DNA from 3 places in the Sphingobacterium sp. UBA7249 genome. Region 2 is predicted to be linked to each of the others. Evidence: riboswitches for the same ligand, from Rfam matches in the RefSeq annotation. Region 2 holds a riboswitch; each other region holds the start of a gene.
What was found. A riboswitch is a leader RNA that binds a small molecule or an ion and turns the genes downstream of it on or off. The one in region 2 is predicted to bind S-adenosylmethionine.
Positions count from the first base shown of each region.

Region 1: it holds a riboswitch for S-adenosylmethionine, as region 2 does, so the genes downstream of both, metE (5-methyltetrahydropteroyltriglutamate--homocysteine S-methyltransferase) here and B4A24_RS20180 (5-oxoprolinase) in region 2, are expected to answer to the same signal.
Region 3: it holds a riboswitch for S-adenosylmethionine, as region 2 does, so the genes downstream of both, B4A24_RS01810 (methylenetetrahydrofolate reductase) here and B4A24_RS20180 (5-oxoprolinase) in region 2, are expected to answer to the same signal.

Region 1 is NZ_DKST01000012.1:142,952-153,297, reverse strand. It holds gene pyk (pyruvate kinase) at 1-305, shown strand, start outside; gene B4A24_RS08465 (hypothetical protein) at 360-683, opposite strand; gene B4A24_RS08460 (sensor histidine kinase) at 901-2,730, shown strand; gene B4A24_RS08455 (response regulator transcription factor) at 2,785-3,474, shown strand; SAM riboswitch class I at 3,626-3,729, shown strand; gene metE (5-methyltetrahydropteroyltriglutamate--homocysteine S-methyltransferase) at 3,805-6,117, shown strand; gene B4A24_RS08445 (tetratricopeptide repeat protein) at 6,205-6,711, opposite strand; gene B4A24_RS23880 (helix-turn-helix transcriptional regulator) at 7,130-7,273, shown strand; gene B4A24_RS08440 (hypothetical protein) at 7,557-7,913, opposite strand; gene B4A24_RS08435 (single-stranded DNA-binding protein) at 8,097-8,492, shown strand; gene B4A24_RS08430 (hypothetical protein) at 8,563-8,970, opposite strand; gene B4A24_RS08425 (helix-turn-helix domain-containing protein) at 9,259-9,918, opposite strand; gene B4A24_RS08420 (YbjN domain-containing protein) at 10,010-10,346, shown strand, end outside.
Region 2 is NZ_DKST01000028.1:170,939-181,284, forward strand. It holds gene B4A24_RS20170 (SusC/RagA family TonB-linked outer membrane protein) at 1-2,174, shown strand, start outside; gene B4A24_RS20175 (RagB/SusD family nutrient uptake outer membrane protein) at 2,180-3,697, shown strand; gene B4A24_RS20180 (5-oxoprolinase) at 3,797-4,060, opposite strand; SAM-I-IV-variant riboswitch at 4,127-4,220, opposite strand; gene B4A24_RS20185 (DUF3050 domain-containing protein) at 4,454-5,218, shown strand; gene B4A24_RS20190 (TolC family protein) at 5,610-6,929, shown strand; gene B4A24_RS20195 (HlyD family secretion protein) at 6,929-7,987, shown strand; gene B4A24_RS20200 (hypothetical protein) at 7,990-9,567, shown strand; gene B4A24_RS20205 (TolC family protein) at 9,579-10,346, opposite strand, start outside.
Region 3 is NZ_DKST01000001.1:527,399-537,744, reverse strand. It holds gene B4A24_RS01830 (PD-(D/E)XK nuclease family protein) at 1-2,435, opposite strand, end outside; gene B4A24_RS01825 (UvrD-helicase domain-containing protein) at 2,445-5,879, opposite strand; gene B4A24_RS01820 (30S ribosomal protein S16) at 6,167-6,688, shown strand; gene rimM (ribosome maturation factor RimM) at 6,911-7,435, shown strand; SAM riboswitch class I at 8,009-8,111, shown strand; gene B4A24_RS01810 (methylenetetrahydrofolate reductase) at 8,183-9,139, shown strand; gene B4A24_RS01805 (protein O-mannosyl-transferase family) at 9,434-10,346, shown strand, end outside.

The DNA.
Region 1 (10,346 bases), on a different contig from region 2:
CTTCGGCCATCGCTGTATTAACCTCTTCCGGAGCAACGGCATTTGAAATTACAAGTTATAGACCAAATGTAGATATTTTGGTGTTTACAGGCACGCAGACACTTCTGAAACAGTTGAGTTTGCTTTGGGGCGTAAAAACATTTATTTACGACAAATTCGAAAGTACAGATGGCTCTATCCATGATGTCAATAGATTTATCGTAAAAAACAACTACGTTACACCAGGATCAATTATCATTAACACTGCCTCTACACCGTTAATTGAAAAAGGCAAAACAAATACAATCCGCGTTTCTCAGCTATAAGAAATAGGATCATAAAAAAGAAAGGCATTCTCTTAACGCGAATGCCTTTCTTTTTTATTTTTTGGGATAGAGCGAATCTATCTTAAATTTGAAATCTTTCACTTTTAAACTATCTTCCAATAGCTTAAACCTTAATGAGTCACGCTGTGATTTTTTTCTCTTGGGTATTTTCTCTGTCCCCGGCATAGGCGCTAGACTATCCAGCTTTTTGAATTTCTGAACGGGCATATTATACTTTGCTGAGGCCGTATCTAATCCCAGAACGGGCATCTTGGAGTGTTTATCCTGTAATAAAGGACGATACTCTTTTTGCTTAATTTGACCAATGGCAATTCCCACTGTAAAAGATAATGCCAATGATAATACATAAGTTTTCATAACATAATCTATTTTAACTCCTAATTTACAATAACATAACCAAGATTTAAAGCAATTGCTGTTAAACATTGTTAAAACAGCTTCAAAACAAGTTAGCATCTTTATATTTGTAACAATTCAAGTAAACAACGATATTGGTTAAGAGAATAGCCCTGCAATTCAGTGTTTATGGGCTGATGATGCCCTTGAGAATATTCATTTGCAAAACATAACTTAAATGAAGAAAAATAGTATTGTATTAATCATTGGACTGATGTCTTTGGCGCTGATTGGGGTATTGGCCATGCAATTCTATTTTCTGCGGGATTCCTATCGTCAAAAATCCCAGCTTTTTGATGAATCAGTCAATGCTGCACTTACAGCTGTTGCGGGGAAGCTCGAGCGTCGTGAGGTCGTAGATTTCGCCAAGGTACAACAAGAACGTAATATCGAAAAGTCCAAACGCGAGCAAGCTAAACAACAGCAATTGACAGAGCAGCTCCAGCTTCAAACCCAAATTGAAAATCTTAGGGCCAAGCTGGATCAAATCTATCAAAAGTACAAACTTGAAGAAGATAGATTAAAGGCAACCTATCCAAACATTATTAACATTGAAAATTGGTTCTACGAGACTTACGTCAAAAGAACCCAATATCAGGATCTCGTTGAAATCAATATTGTTAAAACGCCAACAAACGGGCTATATTATCAAGAGGATGTTATTGTTTCAGCGACAAAAACAATTCCTCGTATCGAAGCTAAAGACGACAGCACGCGATTTTTGATCGTACATATCGATGATTTTAAGCGGTTACTTGGCAAGAGTATCGTAGCACTTCCACCAAGATCCAATCCTAAGCTCTCCAAACGAATTTTTGAACTAGAAACCAAATTAAACAAGCTTTCCAAAAAAAATGCAGGCTATGGTTTCAATGTTTATGACTCCGTCGCGATGCTTGGCGGCAAAAAAGCCGACTACATCGAAGATGTCGCCATCGGAATGGAACTCGCCAAAAGACCTCTAAAGGACCGGTTAAACGTTATTATCGTTCAAGAACTCCTGAAGGAAGAATTGGCTCAACGTGATATCAAAGTACCGTTTAATATTGAAATATGGAGCACAAGCAATATTTTGCTAAATAATATTCTCAACGAAGCGGAATTAAACACCCCCAAAAACACCACAAAATATTCCACAGCGCTATTTAAAGGCGATATTGGTGCTGCTCCGGGAAAGTTAACCATATACTTTCCAAATAAAAAAGCAATCATAGCGGACAACATGGGCTATTTGTTACTCCCTATGCTGGCGCTACTGTTCCTTTTGGTCGGATGTTTTGCCTATACACTTATTATTATCTTCAGACAAAAGAAGGTGTCTGAAATGAAAACCGATTTCATCAACAACATGACACATGAGTTTAAAACCCCAGTGGCTACGATCATGATTGCCAGTGAATCGCTCAAGGACCCTGATATCAATGCGGACCACAATCGTGTGCAGAAACTGGCCAATATCATCTACGATGAGAATGTTCGCCTTGGAAATCATATCGAACGTGTATTAGATCTAGCAAAATTGGAGAAAGAAACCCTAAAACTTGACCGTGACGATGTACATATCAATGACCTCGTTTCAGCAGTGACAGACAGTATGCAATTACGCATGCAGAATATCGGCGGGCAATTCAGTGTTGACCTTGCAGCAACAAAAGATATCGTTGTGGGGGATGAACTGCATTTTTCAAATGTGTTTTACAACCTATTGGATAATGCGATCAAGTATAGTAAAGGAGATCTACATGTGAATATTAATTCCAAAAATGTTGGCGATAATATTGTTATCACCATTGCTGACAACGGAATCGGAATGAGCCGGGATCACCTACAAAAGATATTCGATCAATTTTATCGCATTCCTACCGGAAATGTCCACAATGTTAAAGGCTTTGGCCTGGGCCTCAGTTATGTCCAGGATATATTGAGAAGACTTAATGGAAGGATCACTGTAAAAAGTGAAAAAGATAAGGGCACAACCTTCGAAGTAATTTTGCCCGTAAAAAAATAACACGTTCCTTTTTTGTATATTCAAGGAACATTAGTGAAAATTAATAGATTCATTATGCAAAAGATATTATTAGCAGAAGATGATCCCAATTTGGGGGATCTTTTAAAGGATTATCTCGAATTAAAGGGAAAATTTGACGTTACACTCTGTACAGATGGTGAAGAAGCCGTTTCCCAGTTCAAAAAAAATGATTATGACTTATGCATTTTTGATGTCATGATGCCTAAAAAAGACGGTTTTACCGTAGGCCGTGAAATCAGAAAAACAAATAGCACAGTACCGATTATCTTTGCCACTGCAAAGGGCATGATGGAAGACAAGACTGAAGCATTTGAATTAGGTGGGGATGATTATATTACTAAACCATTCCGTGTTGAGGAACTACTTCTTCGGATTAATGCCCTGCTAAAACGCAGTGTTAGAGACAAAGAAGATGAAGTTGTCGCCGACAAATTTGAAATTGGAGATTACTTTTTTGACTATACAAGCCAACAAATTTCCTATAAGGGTCAGATGCAAAAACTATCAACCAAAGAGGCCGAGTTACTTCGCCTACTATGTTTAAAAAAGAATGATGTATTGACCCGTGAAGAGGCTTTATTGAAAATATGGCATGATGACAACTATTTCACCGGCAGGAGTATGGACGTATTTCTCAGCAAACTTCGGAAATATCTAAAGGAAGATAGCAAGGTCGAAATCGTCAACGTCCATGGAAAAGGTTACAAACTCTTGGTGAGCTAAAGGCAATGGGGTGGAATACTAATTCTCGATTTCACCCTCCTTTCCAATGAAAAGAAAGAAATAAAACATTTCTATTCTTAGTAGAATATAAAAAATAAATGCACTTTTATATAAAATTTGCATATCAAAAAAAAATGTGCTAACTTAGCGTCGCTTATAGAGAAAGGCAGAGGGAATAGACCCGATGAAGCCTTAGCAACCTGTCCCTTGACAAGGTGCTAAATTCTACCCTACATGATATGGGAATGATAAGCCGAAGTCACCGAATTCTAGTGTGTCCTTCTCTCTAGCAAGAAATATAGTTGAAAAAGAAATATTAAAAACATTATTATGTTATTGACTAACAATTTAGGTTACCCTCGTGTGGGCGCGTTCCGCGAATTGAAAAAAGCCAATGAGGCCTATTGGGCTAAAAAATCTTCTGTTGAGGAATTATTGGACACAGCAAAAAAGATTCGTGAAGGCAATTGGAAAACACAAAAAGATGCTGGAATAGATTTGATCCCTTCCAATGACTTCTCTTTTTACGATCAAGTATTGGATTTAACCCTTACTGTTGGTGCTATTCCTGCTCGTTATCATTCTTTATTGAATAAAGTTGACAACAACTACAGCTTAGACTTATATTTTGCTATGGCCCGCGGTTTCCAGCAAGAAGGAATTGACGTGACTGCAATGGAAATGACCAAGTGGTTGGATACCAATTACCACTATATGGTTCCCGAATTCACAAAGGACCAAGAATTCAAATTGACTTCCGAGAAATTCTTGAATGAATACAACGAAGCGAAATCATTGGGTATTGAGACAAAACCAGTTTTACTTGGCCCGATCACTTACCTTTTGATCGGTAAAGAAAAAGAAGCTGGTTTCGACCGTATCGACCTATTGGACAAATTGGTTCCGGTATATGAGCAGATCCTGTCTAAATTGGCAGAAGCTGGTGCACAATATGTTCAGATCGACGAACCTTTCTTGGCCTTGGATCTGGATGCAAAAGTAAAAGCATTATACCAACCTACTTTTGAGAAATTAGCTGCTGCTGCAAAAAATATCAAATTAATCGCTACTACCTACTTCGAAGCTTTAAAAGACAACGAAGATATTGCGGTTAACTTACCGATCCATGCTTTGCATTTGGATTTAGTACGTGGTGAAAACCAATTGGATACAGTTTTAGCTAAAGTTCCTGCTTCATTGACATTATCTTTAGGTATTGTTGAGGGCCGTAACATCTGGAAAAATGATTACGAAAAATCATTGGTTAAAATCAAACAAGCGGTTGATGCATTAGGAAAAGACCGTGTTTGGCTTGCTCCTTCCTCATCTTTATTGCATGTTCCTTTTGATTTGGACAATGAGCACAATGAGCAATCATTACCTGCAGAAGTAAAAAACTGGTTAGCGTTCGCAAAACAAAAATTAGCAGAGGTAAAAGATCTAGCGATCTTAGCTGAAGGTGAAGTTGATGCCGAAACAGCAAAACGTTTTGAAGCAAACAAAGCTGCCGCCGAAAGCCGTCGTACTTCTCCATTGATCCACAAACCAGAAGTTAAAACACGTACAAGCAATATTACTGATGACGATGCTAAGCGTACATCGGTATTTGCTGACCGTAAAGCAGCACAACAAGCGAAGTTCAACTTGCCAGCATTCCCTACAACAACGATCGGTTCGTTCCCACAAACTAAAGATGTGCGTAAATGGAGAGCTGATTTGAAAAAAGGAGCGATCACACAAGAAGAATACGATAAAGCAATTGCTGAAGAAACTGAAAACACAATCCGTCTTCAAGAACAATTGGATATCGACGTATTGGTTCACGGTGAATTCGAACGTAATGATATGGTTGAATATTTTGGCGAGCAATTGGCAGGATATGCATTCACTCAAAACGGTTGGGTACAATCCTACGGTTCCCGTTGTGTGAAACCTCCAATTATCTACGGAGATGTATACCGTCCACAAGATATGACTGTACGCTGGTCTTCTTACGCACAATCCTTGACAAACCGCCCGGTTAAAGGGATGTTGACTGGTCCTGTAACAATCTTACAATGGTCTTTCGTACGTAACGATCAACCACGTTCGACAACAACTTACCAAATCGCATTGGCAATCCTGGATGAAGTACAAGCTTTGGAAAAAGCAGGAATCAAAATCATCCAGATTGATGAACCAGCAATCCGTGAAGGCTTACCATTACGCAAAGCTGATCAAAAAGATTACTTGAACTGGGCAGTTCGTGCTTTCCGTGTATCTTCATCCAATGTAGAGGATGACACACAGATCCACACACACATGTGTTACTCTGAGTTCAACAATGTGATCGAAGATATCGCAGCAATGGATGCAGACGTAATCACCATTGAGACTTCACGTTCTCAGATGAAATTATTAAATGCATTCGCCGGTGATTTCAAATACCCGAACGATATCGGTCCGGGTGTATATGATATTCACTCCCCACGTGTACCAAATAAAGATGAGATGGTAGACCTATTGCGCAAAGCAAAAGCAGTAGTTCCTGCGGAGCAGCTTTGGGTTAACCCAGACTGTGGCTTGAAGACACGCGCTTGGCCTGAAACTAAAGCCGCTTTAGAATCAATGGTTGATGCTGCAAAAATCTTAAGAGCAGAATAATTCTTACACTATATTGATAAAAGCCCAAGATGAAATTTCATCTTGGGCTTATTTTTTGACCTTTTAACCGAAATAAGTATATTATCATTAATTACTTCGCTTTTTACTTGTCTTACTCATTTCCTTTTTTCCCTTGATCCGATCTTCGATTGATTTTAAGGTTGAGGATAATTCGCTGCTCATATTATCCAACTTTGCCATTTTGAGAATTTTTAAAGCCTTTTTATACTTCTTTAATTTCTCAAGCAACAGTACTTTCTTAATCCAGATTACTGTCAGGGCTATCCCGGGCAATGTCAATGCATATTTTATCGTCTTCTTTGCCGCCTCATAATCACCCATGTCAATCAAGGTCTGTATAAAATAAGGGTAAACTTCCAAGGCATTCACATTGTGAGTTAAAGCTTCCTGAAAATATTTCCTTGCCTGCTCATAATCCAATAGTTGTTCCGAATAAACCCGGCCCATTAAGCACAATGCCATGGTATTGGATTCGTCGTATGACAAGGCATAAGACAGGGATTCTAACGTATCCTCCAGATAATATGGATAATTATCCAGGGCCTGAAGGACATATTTATTCACTGAATTCATAAATTTTTTTAAACATGATCTGTATTAGGCTCCTGGAGACTAACTCGAGTCACACTAGGATGCCATTTCTTTTTATCGGCTAGACCATTTCAAAATGGTCGTTGAGTTAAACATCACAATACGATGTCCTGTCCAAGCGCCAGTAAATTTTCTGGAAAAGAAGATTAGGAGAGTGCGGTATTCCGAAGAATATGCCCAAGGCTCTTCTTTGAGGACGAAGCTGGGTTTTTTATTGTTGCAAACATATTCTTCCGTTTTTTTAATTTATATTATTATTTTATTGATTACAAAGATTCAAAATATTTTTCATAATACAAAATATTTGATTATTAACAACTTACAAACCTGCTATATCATTGGCATATTATTGTCATATTGTTTTTTTTAAAATCATCAACCTTTTAACCATTTTCGTTTCATGGAAAGTCAAACAGTAAATCAACTTATCAAACAATCTAGAAAGCGCAAAGGACTGACACAACAAGATCTTGCTAATCAAGCCGGTCTATCTTTAAGAACGGTACAACGCATCGAAAAGGAGATATACTGCCCTCGTCTTTAAATTATATTTTTACAGGCTGGTTTTTTCTGCTCATCCCAATGTGCTATTATGCCGTGATTATCATCTTCACAACAGTAAACTATTTTAGAATTAAAGGATCCGATGTAAGTTAAGAATAACTAGTATTCAGTTTGCTCAAACCGAAGTTTCCCGGAATGAGCAAACTGGAAAATCCGTTACGTCAATAGCCTTTTTCCCAAAATTCAGTAGCATTCATTTCTACAAAGAATTATTGATAGGAGAAGAAAAGGCCTTCATCGAAGAAATAGGTTATTAATATGGATTAAAGCGGCTTTTTTTGAACAATCAATATCCAGTCATTTTCCAGAACAAGGTAACCCATCTCATAAATAAAACTATAGACCTGCCCCTTACTATTGGCAAATGTATGGGTATGGAATTTGAAATCAAAACCCTGTCTTTTTAGTTTCTCCCGCGGCACTTTTATCATCCCCTCGCCGTCTAATACGTCCAACAAAATGCGACGGTTTTTTCGCAGGATATTATTCACATTACGAATCAAATTGGTCTGATCGCTATTCAGTTTATTGTTATAAGCATTTCGGCAAGAATCGTCACAAAAACGCTTATCCGATCTTCCCCGTATATTTTGTCCACATTCCAAACAGACTTTTTCCATGGTGTTTAATCTAAGTTAAGCGACAACAAACGGTTACAACCGACTATAGTCGAATACAAATGGTAAACAGACGATTATAATCTCATCTCCTTTTCATCTTTGCTCAAGGTCATTCAACGCGATTAAAGGCTATGACCAATGACTAAAATAAGAATTATTAGAAACATTTAAAAATTACACAAAATGAGTACATTACGAAACAAAGTACAATTAATCGGTCATTTAGGGAATGATCCGGTCATCAAAACCACATCAACAGGAACTAGCTATTCTGTTTTACGTCTTGCTACAAATGATCTTTTCAAAAACAAGGCTGGTGAATGGGTCGAAGAAGTGCAGTGGCATACACTTGTCATTTGGGGAAACCAAAACAATACCATTGAAAAGAAATGTAGCCGCGGAACCAAGTTGATGGTCGAAGGAAAGCTCACCTATCGCAACTACGAAAGTGCTGACGGCGTGAAAAGATATATTACGGAGATTAAAGTCGAAAGCTTTTTAATTCTATCAGATCCAAGTGGATCAAAAGATCATGTCCCAGCATTACCAGAAGAGGAGGAGGACGATCTACCGTTCTGATTCAAAGATTTAAAAGAAAGTAGGACATCTCTTGTTGCCCTACTTTCTTTTAAATACCCTTATATCTAAATTATTTTGTTGCATTAGCAGTTAACTCTGCTGCCAACTTTTGAGCATACTCAGACCATAACTTGGCATCTTCCGGGGTTAATTTAGAAGCAGCTGTAGCTGTTTTTGTAGCCCATTCTTGTTGTTTTCCAACCAATTCCTGCAGTTTGGTTGCATCTCCACTTTTTGCTGCAGCCACATACTCATTTACATATTTTGTGTAATCGTCTGCCAACTGTTGCGCTTCTGGAGAACTAAATTTTGGAACTGCTGTCGTTGTTGTTGTTTCCGTAGTTGTTGTTTGCGCCACACCACCTTGTGTATCAGTCGTTGTGACTGTATCTTTTGTTTCTACTTTTTTGCTGTCCGCATTATTGCAAGAAGCAAAGAAAAGTGCAGCAATTGCCGCAGATAATGCCATTTTTTTCATCTGTATAAATTTGTTTTTTAAATTGTAATGAAGCGATCAATTTTATTCACTCCAAAAGGATTGAATAAATTATGAAGGTTTCATGAAATGAATAAGTTTATAATAAATTAAAATTATTTACCAACTTAAAATTGAATTATTTTAATTCATAATCCAAATATTTTTTTTCATAAAAAACAAGTAAATTGTGAAAATCCGCAATTTGACTGTTCCATTTGCATTTAAACGTAGGAAATCACCCCCATATAAAAATACGATTGTAACAAAAACATAGATCTGGGTAATTGCCTATATTCGTTCGAATTTACCATACAATTTCCAAAAATTCCCTTTCTCGGACAATATAAAGTCGACTTTTTTCCAGGCGTTTAACACCAGACTTATTTCCCGCTCCTCCGTCACATATTTTCCAATAAAGAATTCCTCCGCTGAAAAACACAATCCAAAGGCGTTATTTAACGTATGTAAACTTTCGATATCAATTTCTTCAAAAAACAGAATTGAGCGCGGTGCTACAATGAAATCACCTGGTGCGGGTATTGCATCCATATATTCCATCGCAATAAAACGGTTGCGGCTCTGCAACGGAAACTCAATGACTGGAAGCTCATTCAATTTTGATACATAAGTACAGGCATCGAGCAAGGCATCCCGTTCCAATAACGGAACCTGTGCCAATCGCTTGCCCTCCACCGCAGGCGTATCGGGCTGAAAATAATCGTTAAAATTGAGAATCTCATTAACGGAAAGATTTTTTTCAATCAAATGCTGCACAGGAATGCCAAAATAATTTGCAATTTTTAGAACAATCTCTATTTTTGGCTCGGCACGCATCTCTTCGTAAGATGAAATATTCCCCCTGGTAAGATTAAAAACATCTCCAAAAGCCTGCTGACTCAATCCTTTCACCTTTCTCAGCTTTTTTATATTATTCCCGACGTTACTCATTTTAAAAAAAAATTAATTTTTTCTTGCAAAATATTTTTGCAATTTACTATCTTTATGCAAAGAATATGTGCAATATATAAAAAACTTGATTATGTACTTCTCAAAAATTGAAAATTATATCGCCAACATCGGTTATAATATTACCCATAAGGATGAAAAAGAAGGTGTCTTTGTAATCGAAAACGAAGATGATGGTATTCGCAATCTCATTGTGGGTATAGCACAACCCATCGTAATTTTCGAGCAGTATCTATTTACCATAAACAACGAGAACATGGACATGTTCAGATCGTTGCTCATAAAAAATAGAGATATCATCCATGGCGGATTTGCCTTAACGGAGGATGGCAGAAAGGTCATATTCCGATACACTTTGCAGATACATAATCTAGATCAGAATGAATTTGATGCAGCCATCAATTCACTTA
Region 2 (10,346 bases):
ATCTTGTAAAATATCCAAATACGGACTGGCTGGGGCTTATTTTTCAAACTAAACCGACTTATACCCATAATCTCGGTATCCAGGGCGGAAATGAGAAGACAACCTTTAATGTTGGTTTGGGCTACGTCAATCAGGACGGAATGATCAAAGGTTTTAACTACGACCGGTATTCCGCCCGCCTCAATCTGACGACCAAAATCTCGGAGGGTATTAAATTCGGAACAAATATCTTGCTCAAAACAGGACATACCGAATCTATTCCGGGTGGATCCAAAGACCTGTTCCTGTCGGCAATGTCGCAGGCACCAACCTATGGCCCATTTTTGCCGGATGGTAGCGGGCGTTATACTTACAAAGCTTACGACTGGGAGTACAACAATAAAAACCCAATGGCTGTATTGGATCGGAAATTTACGTACAATACCGATGACTATGCTGCCAATCTCCAGGCCTGGATGGAGGTACAGCTGTTTAAAGGTCTTTCCTGGTACACCAAAGGTGCCTATAATTTCAATATGGACAAGTACAAGGATTATAAATCAACGTTGGATGAGTATTACTACCATACGGGTACGCTGGGAACGACATTGGATCTTGGAAAGGGACTTACGGATCAGGATCAGCAAACGATATACACCAATTTATTTACTTACCTGAACTATGATCGCGCGTTTGGCGCGCATCACCTCAAGGCTCAGGCCGGATATAGCATTGAAAAAAGCAAGTATACCTACCTGCAGGGCTTCCGACAGAATTTTGTCGACGATACACTAACAGAATTAAATGCCGGTGGATCGGATATTCAACGGGCAAACGGAACAGCTAACCAATGGGCGCTGATCTCGTATTTTGGCCGATTGAACTATGATTATCAAGGGAAATACCTTTTGGAAGCCAATATGCGTTACGACGGTAGTTCGAAGTTTTACGGTAAAAACCGTTGGGCAGCGTTTCCTTCTTTCTCTGCAGGCTGGCGTGTATCTGAAGAATCGTTTGTCAAGGAATTCGCTTCCGGTTGGCTGGATAATTTGAAGATCCGTGGATCCTGGGGTCAACTCGGAAATCAGAATACCGGTAACTATCCGTATCAGCCGGTATTGGGACTTACCGGAAATTATTCTTTTGACAATAGTACGCTAAATTCCGGTGTTGCTCAACAGGCATTAAACAACCCGATTATTAAATGGGAAACAACAACGATGACTGATGTGGGATTGGACTTAAGCCTGTTTAAAAATTTAGATATCACCTTTGACTGGTATAAAAAGAGAACGACCGATATTCTAAGGCAGTCACAGATTACTGCAATCGTTGGTTTGGGTGCTCCTTACGTAAATGATGGCATTGTCGATAATAAAGGTGTTGAATTGGGGGTTACTTATCGGAATCAGATTACTATTGGGGCATTGGAAGGTTTTAGCTATCAGCTAGGTGCAAACCTCGATCGCTTCAAAAACAAGCTGGTGAAATTTGGCGAGCCGGAAATCGGAGGCTATACGATCAAGAAAAATGGCTATGCGATGGACAGCTTTTATACCTACGAAGTCATCGGTATATTTCAATCGGATGCTGAAGTAGCGGGTTCGCCAAAGCAGTTTAATGATAATACACTGCCAGGAGACCTCAAGTATCGGGATGTCAATGGGGACGGAAAAATAGATGCGAACGACAGAACAATTATTGCCGGTGTGGATCCAAAGCTGAACTATAGTTTTAATCTAAGTGCAAGTTTTAAGGGCTTTGACTTTTCGGCCCTATTACAAGGGGTATATGGTGTCAAATCCTATGTTTCGGGCTGGGGTGTAACCCCATTTGTACAGGGAAGCCCACCGACAAAAGATTGGTTAGACCGTTGGACACCTGAAAATCCTTCGACAACTATGCCGCGTATTTATTGGGGCTGGAGTGCTCCGGAGAAATTCAGCCGTGCTTCCAGCTATTTTATACAGGATGCTTCATATTTCAGACTGAAAAATCTTGTGTTAGGATATACTTTACCTGATGGGCTATTGAAAAAATATAAAATAGACCGCCTACGGGTTTACTTTTCGGGTGATAACCTCTTTACTGCGACCAAATTTAAGGGCCTGGATCCTGAGCGCTATGGAAATGGTGATCTGGTACAGTATCCGCAAAACAAGATTTATTCATTTGGTGTACAAGTTAACTTTTAATTGCTATGAAAAAGAAATTTATAACAGCGTTGATGCTATCCGGTTTATTTTTGGGTTCTTGTAACAGTGCCCTGGACCTCAATCCTTTGGATCAGATTGCTTCGGACAACTATTTTAGCAAAAAATCTGATTTTGATAATGCATTGGCCGGTGTATATGCCTCGTTGCAGAGCGAGACTTTCTCCTATGGGATGCCTTTTCGGGACTGTCTGACCGACAATGGCTACAATCAGTTCAACTCAGGTAGCGTCAATGAAATCGTAGGCGGGAATTTAAATCCGACCACAGGGGGCTACGAAACTGCTATCTATAACGATGCTTATGTGGGAATAGGACGTGCCAATCGCCTGATCGAGAAGCTTCAGGGTTATAACGGCTCCGATATGAACGATGCGGAGAAAAAGAACATGGAAGCCGAGGCCCGCTTTATCCGTGCTTTTGTTTATTTCCAATTGTACAGTATCTATGGTGAGGTACCGCTTGTGCTGACTCCGCTAAGTCTGGAGAATCAGCGTCAGCCAAAGGAAAGTGCGGAGAATATTCTAAAACAGATTCGAGCTGATCTGGATTTTGGGATCGCCAACTTAGCGGCTAAACCTTATTTCAATAATGGGGGACATGCTGCCACCAGTTCGGCAAAAGCCTTGAAAGCAAGAGTCTTATTGTTTGCGGCTTATGGTGATAAAGGGGTGCCGGATTTAGCAATTTTGAAAGAGGTAAAGGACTTATGTGCCGATGTCATGAAAGAGTATACCGTAAGTACGGCTTTTGAAAATGTCTTTCGCGATGCGACACAAAAGAACAATACCGAGATTATCTTTTCAGTCAATTTCCTGGCACCTAATAATACAGCGCCCTGGGACATGTACCTAGGCGATTGGATAGCAGCTTCACCTTTGCAAAACCTGGTGGATACCTATGAATGCAAAGATGGCCTGCCTTATGGTGAATCTCCGCTGACGGACCGGACCAATCCGTTTAAAGATAGGGATCCGCGGTTGAGCAAAACAATTTTTGTGGATCATCCTGACTTTGGCGGCGGTAAGATCCATACACCGTCCAATCCCCGGCCTACGGGGTATGGCGTATTGAAATTTCTGGATCCGGCCAACTTACCTTTTGGCTTTTCAACATTGAGCCAACAGGATGCGGTTGTATTACGGTTTGGGGAGGTGTTATTGATGTATGCCGAAGCACAAAATGAAATCGCCGGGCCAGATCAATCGGTTTACGATGCCATGAATACCCTGAGGAGTCGCGTCCAGATGCCGGGGGTTCCAGCCGGTTATACCAAGGAAAAAATGCGCGACCGTATCCGCCACGAAAGAAGGGTAGAACTTGCTTTCGAAGGACTACGGCATTACGACCTGATCCGTTGGCATATCGCTGGCGAGGTACTCAATAATGTCAAAGACAGTAAAGTGCCCTATCATTTTGAAGACAAATTTTACCGCTGGCCATTACCACAAACAGAAATTGAGAAGAGCGCAGGTGTGTTAATTCAGAATCCAAACTATAAATAATAAGATTATCGCCTTCTTTAGATCGGCAATTTCCTAAACCAACAACAACAGCGCGCACGAAGTTCTTTCGATGCGCGCTATTTTTTGTGGTGATAACGATTACTGTAAAGGAATCAAGACGTTCTGTTCCAAACGTACAGGGACCTGCTTTACCGAGGTAAAACCATCTTCCTTGGAAATGATGTTGGAAAGATCCAGTCCTCTTTTGGAGAACGTACTGATCAAAGCAGTCCGAAAGGTTGCCTTGGCTGAACCCCAGCCTTGTCCTAAGATGGTGTCGTTGTTGAGCTGTATTAGTTCGTCCGTAGAATAATAATTGAATTTTTCCAGTAAATGTTGGTAAAGATTTGTTGTTGTAGCCATACAATTTAAAAATTTAAAGGATTAAACCATAAACTGTATCCAGATCTTGTTGGGAAAATAAGCGTTGTGTAACGTTTATTTTGGTCGAAACCCGTATTAATTTACCACCGCGGTGTCTACACTCGGTTGGTATTGCATCATGCAATTCTGAATACTCTACAAATATAGTAGATTATTTTTTAGAATAAAAAATATTTTTGTTTTTATCGATAAATGAGCATAACAAGAAGACTAGGGGAGATCAAAAGTAGAGGCTGCCTGTTGCCTGTGATTTAATTCGCTGTTGTCTGTGATTTGGTTATGAAGCGGATAGCCGGACAGGGAATTTATCATGTTACTGTAATCTCATTGAAAATACTTTAAAAAACAGCGAGAAGACAATACTTTTGCGCCATGAATAGAATTGCGGAAATTAACGAATACATTGCTGCCGAACGCGAGGTATTATTGCAACACCCCTTGTATCGTAAAATCAAAACGATCAAGAATCTACGTTCTTTTACAGAAGGGCATGTGTACGCTGTATGGGATTTTATGTCTTTACTAAAAGCTCTACAGATTAAACTGACCTGTACGACTTTGCCTTGGTTTGCGAGCGAGCATCCATCGACACGTTACCTGATCAACGAGATTGTATTGGCTGAGGAATCGGACGAATACATTGATGGTCGTCGGTTGAGCCATTTTGAAATGTATCTGGACGCAATGAGTGAAATGGGAGCAGATCTGCACCTGATCAATAAGTTTATCGCCCACGCCAAGAAATCCAAAAGTATTTTCGATGCCATTGCTTTAACAACCTTGGACAAACGGGTTAAAGATTTTCTGAATTTTACTTTTGAACTGATCGAAGAGGGAGAGGTACATAAGATTGCCGCAGCTTTTACATTTGGTCGTGAGGATCTGATCCCGGGCATGTTTACTTCGATTTTACAGGAATTGAAAGCCAATTTCCCCGAATCAGGTCTGGATAATTTTATCTACTATTTCCAGCGTCATATTGATCTCGATGGTGATGAACATGGTCCTTTAGCCATGCAAATGATTACCGATTTGGCCAAAGAGGATGACGAGAAATGGGAAGAAATGAAAATAGTGAGTAAAGAGGCGCTTCAAAAGCGCATTGAACTCTGGAATGCAATAGAAGATTCCCTGTAAGGAATCTTCTACTTTTTTAAGTTGCTTTTAGCCTCTAAAAGAAGCTTCATGTCGTTTTAAGGACTGTTTCCTCAAAAACGAGTCATTGGAATAGGATTCCATACTAACAAAATTCCTCCTACAAATTTATTTTTTTAAGATAGTTCTGTGGATCTGGCGTCTGCTTACAGAAACAATCTGCGATCTTGTTTTTTAGCCGATTGGAAGATGATGGATTTCTATGTGATAAACGTAACGATAAAAGAAGTTAACTCCTGTTTTTGGCAGATTTCGTTCTTTTATTAGAAATTGATTGAAAAATGTCTTTTTTCCATAACATATTGGCGTTTGTGAAGAAATGCATATTCCAATTAGTATCTAAGTTTGCAACGCAAAAAATAACATAAGCACATTGAACTTTTTTCCGTCGTATTGGGCAAAAGCAATTGGCACCATTTCAGTGCTTGCATGCTCGGTTTTAGAAACACAGGCCCAGGACTCGCTACGCATCTCACTCGCTGATCTGATCGGTAAGTCGCTGCAAAACAGTAAGTACATTGAACTATCGCATTTGCAGTTAGAGGAAAAGGAGATAGCCCTACAGCAGCAACGGATGGAATTGTTGCCTAAAATTGCTGTCCGTGCTTCTGCAAGTTATGCGAGCAACATGCCGGTCTACGATCGGGGCTTATTCGCCAAACCATCACAGCATGATGTGATCCATTATTTATATGACACAGGACTTGATTTTTACCTGAATCTCTACAATGGCCATCGGGATCTGATGAAGATTGAATCGAAAAAGCTGGAACTTGAACTGGCGAACATTGACTGGAAGAGTGCCGCCGCGGCGATTAAGCTGGAAATCTCCAACTTATTTTTGGATTTGAATTTAGCTTATCGCAACAGGGCTCTGATCGAAGAGGATATCAACGATCAGCGGACGCAACTGAAAGAGATCGAACATCGTTACACCGCAGGGGTTGTATTGCATAGCGATGTATTGCGTATTTCACTTGAATTGTCCAAGCGCGAACTGCTTTTGGTTCAGATCGCAAATGATATCAAGGCAATTAACCAAAAATTGCAGCTTATTACAGGTATACGACAAGAAATTGTTCCAATGTGTACTGCAACGGCCAGCCACCCATTAGACTATGCGGAGCTTGTTGCTGTTGCGAAACAGCAGGCTTTTGTACTATTAAAATCGGAACAAGAAGTTGCGTTAAAAAAACTTGGCATCAAACAGGCAAAGTCGAATTATCTGCCTGAGTTGGGGCTGACCAATACGTTTACTTTTGCGAATCCACAGGTGTTTTTATACCCTTACAATAGTAGTTGGTACAATTTAAATATTGTAGGGTTAAAATTAAATATCCCGATCTCGGCGCTCTATCTCAATAAAAATATTGTTCGGGGAGCTCAGGTTGCTTTGAAACGGGAGGAGGTCAAACATCATCATGAAGAAGAAAGTGTAGAAAATGAACTGTTACAGGCTTATTTGGATTATAACCTTGCGCTGGAACAACAGGAGGTTTGTCAAAAAAATCTGGCCCTTGCTAAAGAGAATGCCCGTATTATAAAAAATAGGTATTTTAAATCTTCCGCACTTGTTACAGACCTATTGGATGCAGATATGCAATGTCTTAAGAACAACTTTGATCTGGAATCCGCTCGGATCGCAATACAGAAACACTATTATTTTATTGAATTTTTGAAGGGTACTATCTAATGAAACCTAAATCAGGCTGGTCTATGACCGATGTACAATTGACCCGAATCACCAATTGGTTTGCTGGGATTGCTTTGTTGGCACTTTTACTATGGGGCGGAAAGATATTCTGGCTTCGCATACGCTATACGTATACAAATGATGCCCAAGTGACCCAATATATTAATCCCATCATCTCCCGCGTGGGCGGTTATATTGTTTCGGTCCATTATAAAGATCATCAGTCGGTCAGGCGTGGGGACACCCTGTTGCTGATTGATAACCGGGAATACAAATATGAAGCGGCTCAGGCTTCCGCTTCGATAAACAAGGAAAATGCGGAGATCAGTGTGCTGGGTAGTCAAAAAGAAATCTTGCAGGCCGAGCATGAATCGTTGGAAAAATCCATCGCTGCTGCCGAAGCTCGGGTGACCAAACAGCAATTGGAATACGATCGCTATAAATTTCTATTCGATGAAAAATCGGCCACAGCGCAGCAGCTGGAAGATATTAAAGCAACATTGGAGGTATACAAAAGTGAGCTTGCCTCGCTAAACTACAAACTGGAAGCCTCACGGGATCGTGTGAATGATGTTGATGTAAAAAAAGGGGTCATCAATGCAGAGAAAGTGCGGTTATCAGCCGCGGCAAATCGAAAGCACCTTGATGTAGGCTATACGGTCATCCGTGCACCCTATGATGGTCGGGTAGGAAAGCGTACTATTGAAAAGGGGCAGATGGTAAATCCTGGAGAGGTACTGGGATTTATTGTAAATGGGGAGACACCAATTTGGGTAACTGCCAATTTCAAGGAAACACAGCTACGCTATCTCCATCTTGGTGGCCGGATACAAGTTGTTGCCGACGCCTACCCGGATGAAACATTTTATGGAAAAATAATTTCTATTTCCCCAGCAACGGGATCTTCTTTTTCCCTACTCCCACCTGACAATGCAACAGGAAATTTTGTGAAGATCGTACAGCGCGTACCCGTCCGCATTGAGCTGGACGAAGGCAAAGGGGCGACAAAGTTACGCTCAGGAATGAACGTCAATGTTTCAGCCATAAAGAATCAATAACCGTGAAAGGAATTTTCAAAAACTGGGTGCCCGAATGGCTAATTAAGCTGATTTTATTCAGTGGATTGATGCCGAGTATGGTCTTGTTTTTTCTGCCCGGAGCCAATGTCAATGTCACTGCGGGGTTCTATGGTGCGCAACCCAGTGATGTGCAATTCCTCATTATTTTATTCTATGCAGGATTTGTAGGGTTTTATGTGCTTGAACGCCGCTTCTTTCAATATTTTCCGGTCAAACAGTACTATATTATTTTTAACCTGCTTCAATTGCTCAACTGCTACTTGATGTACCATATTAGGGAGATTGATTGGATATATGGTTTACGTTTTTTTCAGGGCATGCTCTTCGCATCGGCTGTCAACCTCTCCATCTCCATGATATTTTCCAGACTGAAAACGGAACGTGCAAAGGAGGGAAGCTATGCGATCTTTTTTGGCATGCTCCTTTGTAGTTCGCCTTTCAATACCTTTGTGACGGCTGAATTTATTGATTCATTCAACTTTGATGAACTTTATTTCTATGCCGCCCTCTCCTTTGTTCCCGGGCTCCTGCTGATCCTGATTACCATGAAGTCCGTCCGCCATAATAGGCCTTATCCGTTATTTTCCCTAGACTGGGCCAGTTTTATCCTCTACAGTTTTGTCGTTGTAAGTTTTGGCTATCTGATGGTGTACGGGCAGGAGCGTTATTGGTTTTCGGACAGCTCCTTGTTGAACATATTGGTCGGTGGAATTTTATTGCTGGGCCTGTTTATTCTTAGGCAGAAAGCGACCAAACGTGTTTATATTGAGCTATCCATTTTTGGAAATAAAAAATTCCTGCTAGGAATCCTGGTTTTGTATATGATGTATATCGAACGATTTTCCCTGACGATCTCCAATCAATATTTTCTTCAGGTTATCCATCTGGATCCCATTCATCTGTCTTATATTCAATGGTTCAATATCCTGGGCATCGTATCTGGTGTCATGCTTTCGCTCTATTGGTTGTTAAAACGGCGTACCGTAAAATGGATCTGGATTATTGGCTACTGTTGCCTGCTGATTTTTCATCAATATATGTTTTTTTCATTTGAAAGTGAGGGCAATGAAGAGCATTTCTGGCTGCCCTTGGTCTTGCATGGATTGGGTGTTGGCCTGATCATGGTTCCGACAATTTTATTTGTTATCGCCAGTGTACCACCCCAATTGGGTGCGTCGGCGGCGGCAGCTTGTCTGGCAGTACGTTACATGGGGTATACCAGCAGTATTGGATTACAGAATTTCTTCAGATTATTTGAACATGCGCAGCACCGGGAGGTCTTTCGGGATCAGCTGCTGCCAAGCAATCCGATTTTTGAAAATTATATTCAGCTGGAGTCTCAGCGGGTAATGCATCAAGGGCTGCTCGTTAAGGAGCATGCGGCGGCATTAAAACTCATCAGTGAACGCGTCAATATGCAGGCTTTTGTCCGGTATGGTATGGACTACTACGAACTGATGTCGATCGTCAGTATCAGTATTTTACTGCTAATATTGATTTCTCCTTCCTTGAAAAGTATGTACAAGAAACTTAAAAATAATCAGATATCACCTGTGTAATCGTCTCCGGTTTACAGGCTATCAATATCCCAAATGGCTGCTGCACGTTCCAGTTCCACTAATGCGACCGCATAATTATAACGTGCTTCATGATAGGCAAGCTGGGTTTCATTGTAGGAGCGTTGTGCGTTGATAACTTCCAGCAGGGCGGTTTCGCCCCGATTGTAACTGTATATCTTTCCCTCCAGAATAGCCCTGGCTTCCTGCAGTATGGTACCGTTAAATTGCTGCACTTGTTTTTGAGTGGCTTTGTGTTGTATATAGGCTTGATTCACCTCGGTCTGGATGCGGAGCTCCGCTTCTCTATAGGCTAGTTCATCCTGTTGAATCTTGAATTGCAACGATTTTAACTCACCTTTATTAAAATTGGAAAATTTAAGCGGTATGGCAATGCCAGCATTGATGGCATTAAACTGTGGCGTGGGAGCAGTTTCATTTTTGGCTTCGCCATTGTAGGTAAAACCGAGGGAAATGCCCAGGTCTAAAACACGGTTTGCCTTTGCCAGCCGGAGCAAACTTTGGGATAGTTGTTTATTCTGTCGTATAGCTCCGAGATCGCTACGCTCGTGCAATGCCTTTGCAAGCAACGTTGGTAGCAAGAACTTATAATCTAAGGAAACATCAGATCCTTGTGGCACCCAAAGAACAGCACTCGTATCTCCCATAAGCAGGGATAATCCAGCAAGGGCGGAATTGGCCGCCGCTTCAGCGGCTGATAGTGTATTGTGCATATGGTCGGCCTCCAATTTTGACTGTCGATAGTCGATATGTGGAATTAC
Region 3 (10,346 bases), on a different contig from region 2:
ATGATGCCGTATAAAGTAACTTGCTCTTCTTTACCATTAATTTCAATGGTAAATGGAAGCGTATAGTCTGTATCGTTTTCCAGCTCTATAATCCGAAAAGCTTTATAATTGGCTATATCATATTCAAGGTACATTTTGACATATTCACAGGCGATCTTCAGCATGATGCGTTGGAGGCTATTTAAATCGCCTGTGGAGTTTAATTCCACCTGATATTGAAAACCTATCTCCCGGATAATGTAGGATTCGATCTGATTGAATTGCTGCTGCAAGATATTTGTTGGTGTAAATTTTTGCTGGCCCTTGAATGGCAGAAAAATCTTTTCCATAACATTGTGAATAACCGTCCCCAATTTATTCATCTCAAATTCCTGTGAAATAGCGGGCGGCTCTTTGATATTTGCAATATGTTTGAGGAAGAATTGCAGCGGAGATTGTAGATAAGTTGTCAGTGCCGTTGCTGATATTCTTTTTTGATCGACAATAAAGTCCTGATACATCTTGGTCCAGACTTCGCCTTGCTTTTCGATAATAATTTCCGTGCTTTTGTCGGCAAACTGGATTGTTTGTTGTTGAATTTTCCGTTCAAAATTAAACTTGCTTTCAAACTCCAGCTGTTTGATGAAGCGACTTTCTTCTCCTGTTGAACTTTCGTCCACCAGTCCATTGTAAAAAATATGGATCCCTTCGCTGTATTGAAAATGTCTATAAAACAAGTATGCGGATAGTGCATCTTGGTTTTCCAATATTGGGAGTCCGTAAGCTCTCCGGAGACTATTGGGGATAAAGGTTGGGGAATTGGATGTTTTGGGTAAGATGCCTTCGTTTGCCCCAAGAATATACACGTTATCAAAATTCAAACAGCGACTTTCCAAAAGTCCCATAATCTGGATCCCTTCTAGTGGATTTCCTTCTATCGCCGAATTGATAGGCGATATGGCTTTCTTGATCAAACCGATCTGGAAGCTGATGCTCAATGGAGCAACGGTCTCAAATCCCAGTAACAACTGGTTGAGTGTTTTCTTGGTTTCTACCAGTAGATTGTTGTCAATCTGACGGATGCGTTCATACGAGGAGATACTGTGCAGTAAGTCATCAACGATGGTGATGAGCGAAGGTATTAATTGAGCAGCATGCTCAATCGGAACGAAAAACTGAGGCAGGGAACTTTTGAAATGCAGCTCTTCTAATGCGATTTCAAATAATTGCTTATCAGCAATCTCTTTCTGAATTTGCAATTTGTCTTCTAGGGAGACCTGTGTCAGGGGATGATTGATGAAGGTCTCAATAGTCTGGTAGGATAGCTTGCGTCTCTTTAACTGTGATATTTCCAAATGCACTTCCATCCACAGGTCCAATAGCCCATAAATAGGGGATTGGGTCAAGGGATATCCAGTTGTGATATTGGGGTTAACGTCAGGAAGACTTTGCAACAAAGGAACCAATAGGTTCTCATCCGCTAATAAAATCGCTGACGTTTGATCTGTCGTATTCTGCCTTTCCAGAATGTCGTAAAGTAATTTTGTCTGGCTTATTTTTCCTGTACTCGCATACAGGTTGACCGTTGATGTCCTATTGCCGATAATGTTAGGGCTATCGCCAAGCGCGTTTACAAGCCCAGTCTGAAAAATATTGCGGCGAATAAACAGCCCCGCTTCTTGCATATTGTCCTCCAGGTAATAGGCATCTGCATCGAAGTAAAACAGCGCCCGTTCTTCTTCCTGCCACTGACGGAATAATTTAGCCTCGGCTCTATTTAAAGCATTGAAACCTACGAATAGAATTTGTTGAAAGGATGAAGTAAAATTTGGATAGGTAGCCCCGCCTTCAACCAGATCACGATAAATCGTTGGATAATTAGTTTGGCCCGCGGCTTTAAGCGTTTCCTTAAATCTCGTGTATAATATCGGAAGTCTCTTCCATAACTGTAAAAAGCGCTCCTGGACCCCGCTATGGCCAGCGATGGAAAAGGATTGCCAAAACTGGCGGATAAATCCTTGCTGTTCTTGTGTGAGATGCTGGAAAGCTATATCAATTTTGGTGTTATCATAAAGTTCCATGTAGATCTGATCGATGGGAACCAGATCATAATCCAATTGTCCGAAGTCACTTAATATAATCTCGGCAACAGGGTAAAACTCTTCTAACGTTTCAGGTTCCTTACCCTCTACAGCCAAAAGTTCATTATGAAGTTTAAAGAGTTGAAAAAATTGTCCGAGAGTGCTGGCTTCTGCATCGCTGGTTGATAGTTTAAAGAATTCCTGTATGGTGAAAAATTGGGGTGACCAGATTGCCTGTCCATAGACATCGGCAAGATGTTTTTTGAGGTATGTAATCGGGCGTTTATTGTTAAACACGATGGCAATCTCACTCAAATCGTTACCAAAACGTTGTTGAATATCTGCTGCTACTAATTTTAAAAAAGCTGTCTGCATCGTGATTCTTTATTTTACTTCAATTAATTGATTTGACTTGGCATAATAGAGATAGGCCCTAACATTATTATAGCCTAGGTTCTCTAAGTTTTTTTTGTAATTGTCGACCTGATATTTATGTCCGATGTAATCGGTTTGTGTAAATTTGAAATCCAGTACAATTGTCTCTTCTTGAGAGGTAAATACCTTATCGGGACGGATGGTTTCCCCTTTAGCAGTAATGATACTGGCTTCATTCCAGATTTTATATTTACCGGTAAGCCACTGATTGATGATAGGATGATTCCAGATCTGATTGATTTCCTGCATCAGGAAAGGCTCCTCTTCTTTTGTGAGTATGCCTTCGTGAATCAGCTGACGTACTAACCTGGCAATATCTTTTTCGTTAGCGATCTGAGACATGATTTCATGAGCCAAGATTCCATATTGTGCGGCTTTTTCCAGCATCATAATATCGTTGATCGTGCGTGTGCTGGCCTTCTCCAAAGCCATCTCCAGCTCCTTAGAAATCGGGTAATGGCTAAGTGAAATGATATTGTCCGTTTGGATTTGCTGATCTTTTCGTTCGATGGTCTGATCGACTTGTATGTGGGTGTTTTCAAGTATAAATGGGGAAGTAGGAGCATCTAAGACCTGATAGAGTATATCGCTTATATATTCATTCTTGATATCATGGCCTGTTATTTCGCCGGTTTTTTTGTCGACTGACTCTTTAAATGAAGGAGCGGTGATATAGAGATGTTCGATAGCACGTGTTGTTGCCACATAGAATGTATTCAATGCATCCATGTAATTGAACAGCATTTCTTCAAAATATTGTTTGAAGAATACTGATTTTCCAACTGTCGTTGTATATTTTATGGGAATTTTTCCCAATTGGGCAAATGGGGTATCGTAAGTGTCGATCCAGAAATCACCATTGATCATGCCATCTAGATCCCATGAACAGAAGGGGAGCATGACAACATCATAAGCAAGACCTTTTGATTTATGAATTGTCGTTACCTCAATCGCATTGATTTCGCCGTTGGAGGGCAATACAGCCCGATTGCCATCTTCTTCCCAAAATTCCAGGAACTGAATTATTCCACGTTCACCGTTGGTCGAAAAAGCCGAAATCATATCTTTGAAAGCCAGCAGGTAAGGCAGATGGATGTTGTGTTCTGTCGTGAAGCCATAGATCTCGATGAGTTTTTCGATCAAATGAACTAATGGCTGTTTCTGCCAGGCCTCCCAGGAGTCGATCAAGGCTTGGGGAAGAGAATCTTTCAGCGCATGAATGTCGTTCGAAGCAAATTTTAACCAAGCATTTTGACTAACTATATTTTTCTGTATGGTCTGATAGAGATAGACCATTTTTGCCTTATGGATGTTATGTTTATCCGAATTGTATACAAGTGCTTTTAATGTTTCTATTAGCAAGAGTACGGCATCGTTGCTCGCTAGTGATAGCGCATCTCCAGAGATAACCTCAAAACTAAGATTTTGCTCTTTTTTGAAATCCATTAGTTTTTGGATGACTAATTTAGCCTGCGCATTACTACGCACAAGGATACCTATTTGTTTGGCATGATATCGGCCTGTACGAAACCATTCGCCTATCTTTCCGCATAGCCTTAAGAGAGATTCCTCAATGACCTGATTTCTTCTATAGCGTCCATCTGAAACTGGGATGTACGAAATCTCAATCGAGCCTAATTTATTGGGATTATCCTTTTTATGTGCAGGGACCTCCTGCTGACTGTTCTCATAAGCTTTTATAAGCATCGTATTATTGCCGGAAGCAGCCCACCAACGTTTTCCATCTTCATCTAAGTTTTCATCTACCTTTTCATTGAGAACCTCTTGCAAATGTTGGGGAATACTGTTAAAAAGGTAGTTGTTTAGCTGGATGATATTTGGGAGACTTCGATAATTAGTGTCAAGGCTTCCATTTTCGATAAAGGTCGTTTTAGCCGTTTCATCCAGATGGAATGCATGGCCAATTTGTTGTTCAACTTGTTGGAGCAATATGCGCCAATCTCCGTTCCGCCAACGGTATATGCTTTGCTTGACATCCCCGACAATCAGATGTTCACTTAGTGTTCCTTCGGCATCTGCCAGCGCATTGATCAGTAGTGGGCTATAGTTTTTCCATTGAATCCGCGAAGTGTCCTGAAATTCGTCGAATAAAAAATAATTGAAGCGATTGCCTATTTTTTCCCAGATGAATGTCGGATCACTATTCTCATCAATGCCGAGCTTATTTAGTAAGATCTGGGAATCGGAGATTAACTGAGCACCGTTTTCCTTACGCCATTGGGTAAGCAAGTCGCTCATTTCTTTGAGCAAGCGTAAGTAATAGAGATTGTTTTGTACAGCCTGATAAGCGATATAGGCTGGTAGATTCTCCTGTAGCGTCTGAAAAGATAGAAGGATGGGCGTTAGTGCCGAAAGAAGATCATAGCGTATATTTTTATTGCTGTCGGTAAATGCGTCTTCATTGTCTATTAATTGTACATATTTGTCAAGTATTTTGGCTATATCGGAAGAACTTAACTTGTCCGTCTTTTTGCTGGTTTTGCTGGCGGAAATAATCTTGTTGCGGGATTTTCCTTTGAGCTCATGTTCGGCAATGTTGAATTTCTTGAATGCTTCACTAAAAGTTTCGATGGTCAGGGAAAGTGCTTCCGTAAAGGCATTTATTTTTTGCTCGATCTCCTGATTCAGAAGATTAAATACCTCTTTGGGATTGGCTGAATTAATATAACTGTCAAATTCCTGGAAATTTTCAGAGAAAATAAGGTTGGCGAGGCCCATCAATTGTTGTCGATAGTTCCAGTTTTCATTTTTGGCTATTTTTTTCTCAGCATAGGCGATGATCCAGTCAAGCAGATCAGGGCGTTCGTCCAGTAGCTGATTGAGCATGACGGTCAAATCATTTTTTACTTTATTGACATTCATTTCAATCTTGTAAGCCGCATCCAAATTGAGTTCATAAGTGAATGCTCGGATGACTTTTTGAGAAAAACCATCAATTGTACTGATGGTAAAATGGCTATAATCGTGTAAGATCCGACGGTATACACGATGTGATTTTTCTTGAATCAGATAAGGCGTCCAATCGAGCTGTTGTAGCAGCAATAATTTTCTAAAATCTTCGATTTTTGGACTGGGATCCCCAATAGCTAGACCGTGGAGTACTGATAGTATGCGCTCTTTCATTTCGGCGGTAGCCTTGTTGGTAAATGTTACGGCCAGTATCTCCTTGTAGCTATTTTCATTGGACAGCAGTAAGGTTAGATAGTGCAGTGTTAGGCTAAATGTTTTCCCGGAACCGGCCGAAGCTTTAAGTATTTTTAATGGCGCAACAGATTTCATGGAATGAAGGTAGAAAGTAAAATGTGAATTGGCAAATGCTTTGGAGAAAAGCAATTTGTTATGTGTATCCGGCTGGAGTATCATTACTTGACTTGAACTTGCTTAATTTGAACAATAAGATTGTCAGTTGATGACGTATTTGCAATTTTTAATTTTGTAATACCTTTTTGGAAAGATAGCTTACTATTTGCGAATTGGCTCTAAAGTAGGGTGGTCGGTATATGGGTATTTCTGAGGAAGAAACTTAGTGCTTTGGTATTCTGAAATTTAGCTGTTTTTGTTTTCGTTTTTCCTTTTTTTATGTTTATCTTTGCATCCCCTCTAGTATGAAGCTCGGGGGATATGTTGAATACATAAAATAAAATTAAGAAATGGCAACTAAAATCAGATTGCAAAGACATGGTAAAAAAGGACGTCCTTTTTACCACGTAGTCGTAGCGGATTCTCGCGCTCCACGTGATGGTAAATTCATCGAACGTATTGGTTCTTACAACCCAAACACAAATCCTGCAACTATCGTTTTGGATTTTGAAAAAGCTTTGGATTGGATGAATAAAGGTGCTCAACCTACTGACACAGCTCGCGCTATCCTTTCTTACAAAGGTGTTCTTTACAAAAAACACTTACAAGGTGGTGTGAAAAAAGGTGCTTTTGACGAAACTGCTGCTGAAGCTAAATTCACTGCTTGGACTGAAGCTCAAGAAGCTAGAATCTCTGGTAAAAAAGATGGTTTAGCTCAATCTCAAGCTGATGCTAAAAAAGCTGCTTTAGCTGCTGAAGCGAAGAAAAAAGAAGAAAAAGCTGCTGCTGTAGCTGCTAAAAATGCTCCCGTAGCAGAAGAACCTGCTGCTGAAGAGACTGAGGCTCCTGCATCAGAAGAAACTGAAGGTTAATTCTTTCATAAAGTATTCGAGAAAGCCGACTCAATCTTGAGCCGGCTTTTTTAATAAAATATTTTATGTGTTAAAATGTGATGCGGATTGGTCTACTTTGAAATCGGAAGCAGGTCATACCATCATCTCTTCATACAAAAAGTTGAACATTAAATAGATGCTGAATATTAAGCGGAAGCTGATAAGAAAAGTATCTCAATACTAATATCTCAATACTACCAAATGACTATCGATCAAAGTTTTTATATAGGCTATATCAGCAAAACGAGAGGTCTTAAAGGCGAAATGCAGCTGTTTTTCGAATTTGAAGACTACGAAAGCCTGGATATGGATGTCGTTTTTTTGGAGGTCAACAAAAAACTTGTGCCTTATTTTATCGATGCTATAAAACTACAGAAAAATAGTACGGCCTATGTGACATTTGAAGATGTCGATCACATCGACAAGGCACAGGCACTTGTCCGCAAGAAAGTTTATCTTCCTAATGATAAAATGCCAGAACGGGATCCAGATGATTTTAGATATACAGATTTAATCGGCTTTTTGGTGGTTGATGAAAATCATGGTGAATTAGGGGAAATTACTGATGTACAAGAATTTCCACAGCAATTCGTGGCTACAGTTGATATGGGCGGCAAAGAGTTGATGTTTCCATTATCGGATGATTTAATCTTAGGAATAGATGGTGAAGAAGAGGTTATTGAAGTCGCATTACCCGAAGGGCTAGTCGATCTTTATAAAGAATAGGAAAAGTCGTCTTAGATACTAAATCCCTTTATATAAATCGGGATGATAAATAGTGCTTCCTGATCCGTACAAATATTCAATTCCCTTCTCTCCCTTCAGGATAAAGCGTATTTTGTCCTCGCAATAGACGATATCCTACTGTATGGTAAATACAGATTTAATGGAATTAAACTTGAGCTTATAGATGATCAAAAAGGGAAACTCGACTTGGATATTATTGTTCATAATGATTATACGATAGGTGGCGTTGAGTCACCGATTACCTATGGCCAAATGGAATTATATTAAAGTAGCGGGAAGATGTTCCGGCCTCCTGGAAAGAGTTGTTTTACAATGAAAAAGACGCATTGGTAGCCCAAAATATTTACTGGATGGCTTTAAATATGGGCAAAAGGAGAAGTATAGTGTGACCGGACTGTTATTAATTACATTTTATTTGAAGAATTTGCGTAACTCATTATTGGATTTGGGATAATTTGGCTTGGCAATCTGGAATAAAGACAGCTATTGCTATAATTTATAGATTTTCGAAAAATATTTTTGTTGTTTGGTTTTTTAAAACGATATTAGCAACGCTTATAGAGAAAGGCCGAGGGACTAGACCCAATGAAGCCTTAGCAACCTGTATTGTTCAAGGTGCTAAATTCTACCCTGCTCCATGTGGGAAAGATAAGTTACATGCCGATAGACATATCCTCGATTTGTGCGTTTCGATGTAAGCCAACCCAAACTTAAAACAGTTTTTTAATGAAGATTACCGACCATATCCAGAACGCTAAAGGAAAAACATTGTTTTCTTTTGAGCTATTGCCTCCTGCAAAGGGACAAGGCATCCAAAGTATTTTTAAAACAATGGATGAACTGATGGAATTTAAGCCACCGTTTATAGATGTAACCTATCATCGTGAAGATTACATCTATAAAGAACATGCTAGCGGACTGTTAGAGCGTGTATCCTACCGCAAGCGACCAGGAACAGTGGCGATATGCGCTGCTATCATGAATAAATATAAAGTGGATGCGGTTCCTCATCTGATATGTGGTGGCTTTACAAAAGAGGAAACTGAAAATGCTTTGATTGACTTAAACTTCCTCGGTATCGATAATGTATTGGTCTTACGGGGCGATGCGCGCAAAGGAGATGCCGACTTTATTCCAACTGATGGTGGGCATGCGTTTGCAACAGATTTATTGGAACAGGTTGCTGATATGAATAAGGGGAAGTATCTTCACGAAGATATTATTACATCTGAAAAAACCGACTTTTGTATCGGCGTTGCCGGATATCCTGAGAAGCATTTTGAATCTCCTAATTTCAATACCGACTTCAAATACCTGAAGCAGAAAGTCGATATGGGTGCTGAATTTATTGTTACTCAGATGTTTTTTAACGTCGAAAAATATAAGGAATTTGTGACCAAATGTCGTGACAGTGGAATCCATGTCCCTATTATCCCAGGTCTCAAGCCATTGACGACAAAAAAACAGTTGGTCACATTGCCAAGAATTTTCCACTTGGATATTCCGGAGGAATTAAGTGACGCTGTAGCAGCATGTAAAACCAATGCTGATGTGCGGCAAGTAGGTGAAGAATGGCTTGTTCAACAATGTAAGGAGCTGATCAAATTTGGAGCACCGGTACTACATTTTTATACCATGAGTAATCCTGGGCCAACGAAAAAAATCGTTGAAAAATTAGCCTAACAATATAAATAGAGCGAGGGAAGAGTCCCTCGCTTTTTTTTGAACCTATAATAGGAATACGTCTATACCTATGTGAAAGAATTCCTATTCATCCAATTGTTACCTGTCGTGTATATGCGGTCGTAGGATGATATCACTTCCCTTTTAAAAATCTGTATTTTTCTTTTCATTATAGAAGCAACTTCTTTAGAAAAATATTTTTAGTTCAATCATGATGTTAAATAGTGTTAATTAACATATTTAAATCGAGATAACTGTTTAATTTAAAGTGCTAAAGATAGACCAATTGGCCTTATGACGTACAATAAATTAAATACCCTATTTGGTTTGGCCTGTGGGCTCGTTGCTACCCTTGTTTACACCACAACTGTAGAAAAGACCGTAAGCTGGTGGGACTGTGGTGAATTTATAGCCTGCGCCTACAAACTTGAGGTTGCCCATCAGCCTGGCGCCCCCCTATTTCTACTTATCCAGAATATTTTCGCTAACATGGCTCTCGGAAATACAGGTCAGATAGCTTATTGGATGAATATTGGTTCGGCAGTCTGTAGCGGTCTGACTGTGACGTTTTTGTTTTGGACAATAACTGCTATAGCCAAGAAGATTTTAAAGAAGCCACAGCAACCTACTTTTTCTTACTACTTACAGCTGTTCGCAGCAGGTGCGGTGGGGGCAATGGCTTTCAGTTTCAGTGATACGTTCTGGTATTCTGCTGTAGAGTCCGAAGTGTATGCCATGTCCTCGCTTTGTACGGCAGTGGTTTTCTGGGCAATTTTTAAGTGGGAAGCACGTGCAGATCAGGGAGGGAGTGACCGTTGGCTGATTTTTATTGCATTCGTCATGGGGCTTTCGATCGGTGTCCACCTATTGAATCTTCTAGCGATTCCGGCCATCGGCATGGTGGTCTATTTTAAAAGGACTTCGCAGATCAATCTAAAAGGTATTCTAACGGCATTTCTATTGGGCTTGTTGGTCTTGGCAGCGATTCTTTGGGGGGTTATCCAGTGGTTGGTGGGTTTTGCTTCCAAAATAGATCTGTTGTTTGTGAATGCGCTCGGATTGGGATTTGGTTCGGGAATTCTCTTTTTATGCGTGCTCGTCGGTGCTGCCCTCGTATATGGTCTCTTTTATTCACATAGAAACCGAAAGTATACGTTAAATACGGCCTTATTGATGTTTTGTTTTATTCTGTTTGGTTATAGCTCTT